2 regions of the Arthrobacter sp. zg-Y1219 genome follow, and region 2 is predicted to be linked to the other one. Evidence: riboswitches for the same ligand, from Rfam matches in the RefSeq annotation. Region 2 holds a riboswitch; the other holds the start of a gene.

Region 1 (4,749 bases), on a different contig from region 2:
GGGCCACACCTTCAATGACAAGGAGTTCGGCTACCGGCGGTTCAAGACCCGGGACGCCCTGCGGAAGGCGTACGCAAAGCTGCACCGGAAGCAGATCGAACCTGCGGTGGAAGAGGGCCTGGCCGCCACCGTGTACACCCAGCTCACCGATGTGGAGGACGAGGTGAACGGGTTGCTCACATATGACCGGCGCGTGGTGAAGATCGACGCCGGAACGGTCCGCGGGCTCAACGCCCGGCTGATCAGGGCGGCTGGGGCTGCTGGGGCCGGTCGGGGCTAGCCGGCCGGATCGGCGGGCGGGAGATCCGGGCCTCGGGCGAAACCCTCCGGCCTGTGGCGTTCCCTCCGCTGCGCAGCGGAGGGAATGCCCACAAAGCGGAGGGAATCAGCGGTGGCGGGATTGGGGCAGTCCAGCCCGGACCAGACGCTGCACCAAACCCTCTGGGTGTTGGGGTGGCCGGGTGATGTCATTCCAAGACCAGCGGACAAATCCCACGCCGGTGGCCCGAATAGCGTCTTCCCGGCGTTTCTCCCGGACGAGCGTGTCCCACGCCGGTGCACGGCTCTCTTTGCCGCGTCCGTATTTCACTGCTCCGTCGAACTCCCCGGCGAGCCTGTGCTCGGGCCAGTAGAAGTCGGTACGGAATCGGCCTGACGAGGTGTCGAATCCGTGCTGGAGCTCAGGCTCCGGGAAACCATGCAGATGCAGCACAGCCCGCGAATAGGACTCACCGGCTGACTCGGAGAGCACCTGCGCGAAGTCGATAACCCGCTGAGCCCGGAGCCGTTTGGTGCGGCCAGGCAGCTGCTCCGCCAACTCCCGAAGGTGCTCTTGCCTCAGACCGGGAAGACTGCGAACGGGATCCGGCCGCAGCACATGGTCCATGGCCGGGACTGCACGTTCAAAGTTCAGATAGGCAGCCATGTCCAGGACGGTGTGTGCTCGGGACGTCAGGGGGACCCCGTCCCACGTGGTGACAGGTTCCAGCAGCCGGCGCTCAGCCCAGCGGAGATCCCCGCGGCGCCTGCCATGCGTGGGATGAACGGCCAGCAACAGTACTTCGGGCGATTTCCCAATCACGGGCAATCCCCAAATAACTGCCGCGGATTGTTGGATAAGGATGCGCTGCCCCGGTACCTGTTCCACGGCGGCCCGGATACGTGCCCGCTCCCGCTCCCAAGGAGGCAGATTCAGCCAGTCGTCCGCCTGAATGTAGACACCGGGCCGGAGTCGGACAAGTTTGCCCGATCGGCAGCTCAGCGCCAGGGAACGCCGGTCCGTACCGTGGGCTGCGGCATCGGCTGAGAATATGAGTGCAGGGTCCATGCCTCAAGGCTGGACGGGCGGCGGACGGCCCGCGAGGGCAGGACTCCCCGTTGTGGAAAACCCTCCGGTTAGGGAGAATCCCGCCATTGCGCAGCGGAGGGATCCGGGGAACCTAGATCTCGACTGAACCATTGGCCGTGTTGAAGCTGACGGACATGATGCCGGGGGTTCCCTTGGGAGAAATCCAGGTCACGCCCACATTTTCCAGCGGTTCCTCGACCGGGGTGCCCAGCCACTGGGTCACGCGCTCGGCCGACCCGGCGATGGTCAGCGAGTCCAGCTTCACGGAGCCCGGCATGCCGGGCAGGGCGGCCGAAGGGTGCAGCGGCTCGGTGCCGTCGTCCCAGCGCAGCATGTACGGCACCTGGGGGTCGGCGATCAGGCCGTTGATGCCGATCTGCTGCCAGGTCAGTTCCTGGCCGTCGGGAAACTTTCGGTTTCCGGGCACCGACTCGCGGCCCAGACGCGCTTCAAAGGGTGAAAGGTCGTCCACGGCTACGCACCAGCCCATCCAGCCGCCGCCGCATTCGGAGCGCTGGCGGACGGCCTGGCCGAAGGGCGCCTTGTCCGACGCCGGATGGTTCAGGGCCTCGACCACCTCGACATATTGGTGGTTGGCCAGGGGAAGAATCATGTTGCGGGTGCCGAAGCGAGGATGCACACCGCCCTTGACGAAGTCCGCTCCCAGAGCGGAAGCAATCCTCTCGGTAGTGGCCAAAAGACCGTCGGATTCACAGGCATAAGAAACATGGTCCAAGCGCATGCGGCCCATAATGGCACGTTGTGACTGACCTCACGACCAAGGCTGGCCTAAGTCGTCAAATGGCAGGTTTGAGCTGCAGATGTTCCGCCGGCGGCCTCATCCTGCGCCCGGTGCCGGACCACCGGAGTGCTGCGGATGCCCTAATTCTTGATCCTTTCCGGCATCCGGCGCGGCCACCCGAACCCGCGGGGAAATGATCCGTCACAGAGGTTGCGGGCTTCGGGGTTATCCGTTTTCATTGGGGGAATAGGTCATGAGTGCCAGCAGATAGCCCCGGCTTGCTGGCCGGCAACCCTCCAACCGCGGTGGGGTGCCCCGGGTGAAGACCTGGCTGTACGTCAGAGGACGTACGGCAAGCGCGGGTCACACGTGGCTGCCGGCTACCTTCGGGGCCGGAAGTCTCGGTGCGGCCCCTGGTATAGGGAGCACGCCATGTCAGGAAACTGGTCATTCGAAACCCGTCAGATCCATGTGGGACAGGAGCCCGACGCCGTCACCGGCGCCCGCGCGCTGCCCATCTACCAAACCACCTCGTTCGTCTTTCCCAGCGCCGAGGCTGCGGCCAACCGGTTTGCGCTGGCCGAGCTGGAGCCGATCTACACCCGCATCGGCAACCCCACCCAGGAAGCGGTGGAAAAGCGCCTCGCGTCCCTGGAGGGTGGGCTCGGGGCGCTGCTGCTCGCGTCCGGGCAGGCCGCGGAGACCGTCGCGATCCTCAACCTGGCCGAGGCCGGAGACCACATCGTCGCCAGCCCCAGCCTGTACGGCGGCACCTACAACCTGTTCAAGCACACCCTGAAAAAGTTCGGCATCGCCGTGACGTTCGTGGCGGATCCGGACAACCTGGAGCAGTGGCGCGCCGCCGTGCAGCCCAACACCAAGGCCTTCTTCGGGGAAGTGGTCTCCAACCCGCGCCAGGACGTGCTGGACCTCGAAGGCATCAGCGCCGTCGCGCACGAGGCCGGAGTGCCGCTGATCGTGGATAATACGCTCTCCACCCCGTACCTGATCCGGCCCATCGAATGGGGCGCGGATATCGTGGTGCACTCGGCCACGAAGTACCTGGGCGGGCACGGCAACTCGATCGCCGGCGTCATCGTGGATTCGGGCAACTTCGACTTCGGCGCCGATCCGGAGAAATTCCCCGGCTTCAACACCCCGGATGAGAGCTACAACGGGCTGGTCTACGCCCGCGACCTCGGCGCCAACGGCCTTCTGGGCGCCAACCTCGCCTACATCCTCAAGGCCCGGGTGCAGCTGCTCCGCGACCTCGGGCCGGCCGTCTCCCCGTTCAACGCGTTCCTGATTGCCCAGGGCCTGGAGACGCTGAGCCTGCGGATGGAGCGTCACGTCGCCAACGCCGTGGCCGTCGCGAACTGGCTGGAAGCGCACGACGACGTCATCTCCGTCGCGTACGCCGGCCTGGAATCCAGCCCCTGGTACGAACGCGGGCGCAAGTACGGGCCGCGCGGCACCGGTGCCATTGTTTCCTTCGACATCACCGGCGGCATTGAGGCAGGGAAGCGCTTCGTGGATGCCCTCGAGCTGCACTCCCATGTGGCCAACGTGGGCGACGTGCGCTCGTTGGTGATCCATCCGGCGTCGACCACGCACAGCCAGCTCGGGGCCGAGGCGCAGCTCGCTGCCGGTGTCAGCCCCGGACTGGTCCGGCTGTCGGTGGGGATTGAGCACGTTGATGACATCATCGCCGACCTCGACGCCGGCTTCCGCGCCGCCAAGGGAGCGTAGCGGTTAGCGTGGCAGTGCCTTCACCCCGGAACACCGTCCTTTCCGGTTCCGCCGCGTCCGATTCGGCTGCGCCGTTGAGCGTTCCGACGGCGCCGCAGCACCCCGCCCCGGCCCCGGACGGGGTGCTGCTCCACGCCAAGATCGGCAGCCTGGAGCTGGAAACCGGCGGGCGCCTGCCCCAGGTTTCCCTCGCCTATGAGACGTGGGGGCAGCTGAACGACGACGCCTCCAATGCCGTCCTGATCTGCCACGCCCTTACCGGCAGCACCCACGTGGCGCGGGGGGATTCCGCGGAGGACGGCTGGTGGGACACCCTGGTGGGTCCCGGAAAAACCGTCGACACCAACCGGTTTTTCGTCGTCTCGATCAACATGCTCGGCGGCTGCTACGGATCCACCGGGCCGTCCTCGGCTGATCCGCAGGGCCTGCCCTGGGGCTCGCGCTTTCCGTTTGTCACGGTCCGCGACTCGGTCCGCGCCGAGGCGCGGCTGGCGGACCTGCTCGGCATCCGGAGCTGGCACACGGTGCTGGGCGGCTCGCTCGGCGGGGCGCGGGCCCTGGAGTGGGCCGTCACCGAACCCGCCCGGGTGCGGCGCTGCGCCGTGATCGCGTGCACGGCGGCCAGCTCCGCGGAACAGATTGCCTTTGGCCAGGCGCAGCTTGAAGCCATCCGGCTGGATCCGCATTTCAACGGCGGTGATTACTACAACGGCAGGACGCCGGCGGCCGGGCTGGGCCTGGCCCGGCGCATCGCGCACATCACCTACCGCTCGGAGCCGGAACTGGAATACCGTTTCGGGCACGAACCGCAGCCGCAGGAGGATCCGTTGGGATCTGCCCTGTCGGCGGGCCGGGGACGCTATGCCGTGGAGAGCTATCTGGACCATCAGGCCCGGAAGCTCGTGGACCG
Region 2 (4,749 bases):
AGCTGCAGCCACACCGCTTTGGCGCCAACGGCTATCGCCTGGTCCACGATGTCGCCCACACGCGTCGAATTTACGAAGCAGTCGACGACGTCGATCTGGCCCGGAATATCACTGAGCCGGCGATAGCCCTTGTTGCCGTGGACATCGTCGCCCTTGAGGCTGACCGGAATGATCTCCATGCCCAGGTGGTCCTGGAGGTACTTCGACACCCCCACCGCCGTGCGCCTTGGGTTATTCGAGAGCCCGACGACGGCCCAGCGCCCCTTCTCCCGCAGGAGCCGCCCGATTACTGCGGGGTCGTTGACGTGTGCGCCGCTGACAAGTTCCATGTGCCGTCCTTTGCTGGAGCCCGAAGATCGGGCTCCAGCTTACGCCCGCCGGTGTCAGCTCAGGAAAGATTCGATGGTGTCGGCCAGCTCCGCGTCCGGGACGCTCGCCGCTGTTCCCTCCAGCAGCTGAAATTCCCCCTCGTCCAGGGCCTCCGCGGCGCGGCGGGCGAGGTCCCGGGACTCATCTGCACTGCTGCTGCCGGCCAGGATGAGAACCGGAACTTCAACACCGGCCAGTCCCTCCAGCTCGGTCTGGAGCACCAGGAGTTCATCGTCGCCGTCGTCGATCGCCGGGCTGGGCTCCAGCGCCACCACGCGGGTGATCACCGCCGACTCCTCGGCGGCCCGCAGCGCCAGGAAAGCTCCGGAGGCAAACCCGTAGAGGGCGGCAGATCCGCCGGCCACCTGCACCACTGCCAGCAGGTCATCGACGTCGGACTCTGCCGTGTATTCCTCCCCCATGCCGCTTTCTCCCATGCCGCGCCGGTCATAGGTGTAGACCGTGTGGTTTTCCGAGAGCAGGTCGGCAAGGACCCGGGTGCTGGAGCTGCTGCGGTCGGCCAGAAGGGGATCGACAATCACGAGCGGCGGGCCGCTGCCTTGGCGGGACCAGGCAATGCGGGTTCCGTCTGCGGATAGGGCTATTCCGGAGGCATTGGCTGAGGATTCCATGGCAGGCTCCTGCTGGCTGGGAAAGTTGCGCCCGTAAGGGTGGACGTTCCTTTCAAACGTAGGAGCGGACCGGGCGGCCGGTCAATGCCCGGTCCGGCAGAACAGGACGCCGGCCCGAAGGTCAGCGCACGGCGGGCTGCAGCCGGAACGATGCACCGCGGTGCTCCGCCGGGAGCTTGTCGCCGGCGTCGAAGAGCTTGTTGCGCAGGGTACCCGGCGCATATTCGGTCCGGTAGGCGCCGCGCTTCTGCAGTTCGGGCACCACAAACTCCACGATGTCTTCAAACGTGCCGGGGGTGATGGCATAGGCCAGGTTAAAGCCGTCGACGTCGGTTTCCTCCGCCCAGCGGATCATTTCTTCGGCGATCTCCGCGCCCGAGCCGACCATCCGCGGTCCCAGTCCGCCGATGCCGGCGGAGTCGGCGATGTCGCGCACCGTCCAGGGTTCGCCGTCGTCCTTCGGTTTCTGGAAATTCGACGCGGCGGACTGGATGGCATTGGATTTCACGTTGCCCAGCGGCTCGTCCAAGTTGTAGGTGGACAGGTCCACTCCCATCCAGCCGGACATCAGGGCCAGCGCGCCTTCGTGGCTGGCGTACTGCTGGTAATCCTCGTGCTTCGCGGCGGCCTCCTGCGCGGTGGCGGCGGTAATCACCGTCATCAGCGTGTAGATCCGGATCGAGTGCCGGTCCCGGCCGGCGGCTTCGGCGGCGTCGCGGATCTTCGTGACGGTGGCCTTGAGCTTCTCCTTGGTGGGCGCCCCCACAAACACGGCCTCCGCGTTGCCTGCGGCGAAGGCGATGCCGCGCGGGGAGGCGCCGGCCTGGTAGATCACCGGGGTGCGCTGCGGCGAGGGCTCGCTGATGTGGATGCCCGGAACCTTGAAGTACTTCCCCTCGTGGTTGATGTCGTGGACCTTGGCCGGGTCGGTGAAGACGCCGGTTTCCTTGTCGCGGACGACGGCGTCGTCCTCCCAGGAGCCCTCGAGCAGTTTGTAGATGACCTCGAGGTATTCGTCGGCGTGGTTGTAGCGCTCGTCGTGCTCCAGCTGGTCTTCCGCGCCCAGATTCCGCGCGGCGGAGGGCAGATAGCCGGTAACGACATTCCAGCCGACCCGCCCGTTGGTGAGGTGGTCCAGGGTCGAAAGCCGGCGGGCAAACGGATAGGGATGTTCATAGGCGGTGCCGGCGGTGACGCCGAATCCGAGGTGTTCGGTGACCAGGGCCATCGCGGAGACCAGCAGCAGCGGGTCGTTCACCGGAACCTGGGTGCCCTGGCGCAGGGTGGCTTCGTTGGAGCCGCCGTAGACGTCGTATGTGCCCAGCACATCGGCGAGGAAGATGCCGTCGAACAGGCCTTTTTCGCAGGTTTTGGCGAGGTTGGCCCAGTAGCGGAGGTCGGTGTAATTGGCTGACTGGTCCTGCGGATGGCGCCACAGCCCCGGGGACTGGTGGCCCACGCAGTTCATGTCGAAGGCATTGAACCGGATCTGCCGCGGGGTGCCCTGTGCGGTGGGCTGGGTGTCCTGCTCGGTGGAGGGGGTGCTCTGTGTGGTCGGCTGGATGTTCTGCTCGGTCACGGGGGAACCTTTCGGAACGGGACGCCCCTGAGGGAACGCCGTACTTGCCGTTCGCGGACGCGCAACGGCCGGATCCTCATCTGGGGCACCCCGCTACGGAGAAGAGGGTTGCCGCCCAACCAGCCAGAGCTTCGCGTTGGGACTCATGATCCTTCGGCTCCAGTATTGGCACAGCGATGCGGCTCAACGGAAGTCAATGACCCTGTGTGAACCGCGGGCACGGAGCCGGCCCCGCGGCGGACCTGGGCCTCCAGGCCGGCGCGCGCGGCGGTTTTCCGGCTGGCACAGCGGCGTCGAAATATTACGCCGGGGACTTGCCCGTTGTCCGAATGAAGCGTTTAGTGGCTCTTGACCATCCCGAGCGGCTGAGAGACCTGGATCAGTGAAGCCGCAGCAACCCTGGTTGCCGTACCTCCTCCTTGAGGAACGGCAATAGCGAGGACAACACCGCAGGAGGCCGTAACCGGCCCAAGGCGTTTTCCGTAGGGTGCTACTGCCAGGACCGATGGAGAGTTCACATGACCGCCTTGGCTTCACAGTCCCCTGCCGCCGCGCCGCCCGCTGCACCGCTTCAGGCCGCCGGCTCCGCTCTTCCCGTCACGTTTTCCTCGCTGGGCCGCACCTTCGGCGCCGGCCCCGAAGCACACCGGGTGCTGCGGAACATCAACTTCGAGGTGCGCCCGGGCGAGGTCCTGGCCATCCTCGGGTCCAGCGGCTGCGGAAAATCCACGCTGCTGCGTGCCGCAGCCGGCCTGGACGCCGCCAGCACCGGAGAAGTCCTGATCAACGGCACCCCCGTGCACGGGATCGACGACCGCTGCGCCGTCGCATTCCAGGAGCCGCGGCTGCTGCCCTGGCAGACGCTCCAGGCCAACATCGCGATGGGCCTGCCCAAAAGCATGAGCGCCAAGCACGGCAAGGCGAAGGTGGCCGAGCTGCTGGAGCTGGTGGAGCTGGGCCCGTTCGCCAAGCACCGCCCGCGGGCGGTCTCCGGCGGCATGGCCCAGCGCGCCTCCCTGGCCCGTGCCCTGGCCCGGACCCCCGGGGTGCTGCTGCTCGATGAGCCCTTCGGCGCCCTGGACGCGCTGACCCGGCTGAAGATGCAGGACCTGCTCCTCTCGGTGCACACGGCCACCCCCACCACCGTGCTGCTGGTCACCCACGACGTGGATGAAGCCCTCCAGCTGGCGGACCGGATCATTGTGCTGGGCAAGGAACAGGAGAAATCCGGCGCCACGATCACCCAGGTCATCACCGTGCCCGGCAACCGGCCGCGGGACCGGGCCTCGGCGGAGCTGGCGCGAATGCGCGGCGAGCTCCTGGCCAGCCTCGGCGTCGACCGCCACTAGCCTCCCGGCACCCGCCCCTCCCCAGCAGCTCCTTCTCACCTGCGTCCGTTCCCTTCGTCCGGACGCTCCCCCAGCAGTTCAGTGCCGTTTTCCGCCCGGCTCGCCGTCCTCCAGCAGAAAGAACTCCCATGAACAGCCGTTCCGTCGTTCCTTCCCCCGCCCCTTCCGCCAACTCTTCTCCGGCCCGCCGCCGACCGGCCCTGTCCCGCGGGCCGGTCAAGGCCCTGGCCGCGGCCGCAGCCGCAGCCTCGCTGCTGCTGACCGGCTGCGTTGCCGGTGAAGATACCGAGCCCGCCGCCAACGCGGAAGCGGCCGACGGCGGAACCCTCACCCTTGATTTCGCCACCTACAACCCGCTCAGCCTGATCATCAAGGAGAAGGGCTGGCTCGAATCCTCGCTGGAAGAGGACGGTGTCACCGTGGAGTGGGTGCAGTCCGCCGGGTCCAACAAGGCCAACGAGAACCTGCGCTCCGGAGCCATCGACATCGGATCCACGGCGGGCTCCGCCGCGCTGCTCAACCGGGCCAACGGCTCGCCGATCAAGGCCATCGACGTCTTCTCCCAGCCGGAATGGTCGGCACTGGTGGTCGGCGCCGACTCGGACGTCACCTCGGTGGCGGACCTCAAGGGCAAGTCGGTGGCCGCCACCAAGGGCACCGACCCCTACTTCTTCCTGGTCCAGGCCCTCGAGGAGGCCGGACTCAGCCTCTCCGACGTCACCGTGGAACAGCTGCAGCACGCCGACGGGCGCACCGCCCTGGAAAACGGATCGGTGGACGCCTGGGCCGGACTGGATCCGATCATGGCCGGCGCCGAGCA

The links. A riboswitch is a leader RNA that binds a small molecule or an ion and turns the genes downstream of it on or off. The one in region 2 is predicted to bind S-adenosylmethionine.
Region 1: another riboswitch for S-adenosylmethionine. It lies ahead of QNO00_RS08335 (bifunctional o-acetylhomoserine/o-acetylserine sulfhydrylase); the one in region 2 lies ahead of QNO00_RS09235 (LLM class flavin-dependent oxidoreductase).

The regions. Positions count from the first base shown of each region.
Region 1 is NZ_JASKLY010000012.1:282,732-287,480, forward strand. Features, by position in the region: gene QNO00_RS08320 (glycoside hydrolase family 2 protein) at 1-280, shown strand, start outside; gene QNO00_RS08325 (putative endonuclease domain-containing protein) at 386-1,081, opposite strand; gene QNO00_RS08330 (VOC family protein) at 1,440-2,090, opposite strand; SAM riboswitch class IV at 2,340-2,455, shown strand; gene QNO00_RS08335 (bifunctional o-acetylhomoserine/o-acetylserine sulfhydrylase) at 2,523-3,839, shown strand; gene metX (homoserine O-acetyltransferase MetX) at 3,914-4,749, shown strand, end outside.
Region 2 is NZ_JASKLY010000013.1:17,020-21,768, forward strand. Features, by position in the region: gene QNO00_RS09225 (CoA-binding protein) at 1-329, opposite strand, end outside; gene QNO00_RS09230 (alpha/beta fold hydrolase) at 384-1,001, opposite strand; gene QNO00_RS09235 (LLM class flavin-dependent oxidoreductase) at 1,123-2,490, opposite strand; SAM riboswitch class IV at 2,616-2,731, opposite strand; gene QNO00_RS09240 (ABC transporter ATP-binding protein) at 3,099-3,929, shown strand; gene QNO00_RS09245 (aliphatic sulfonate ABC transporter substrate-binding protein) at 4,058-4,749, shown strand, end outside.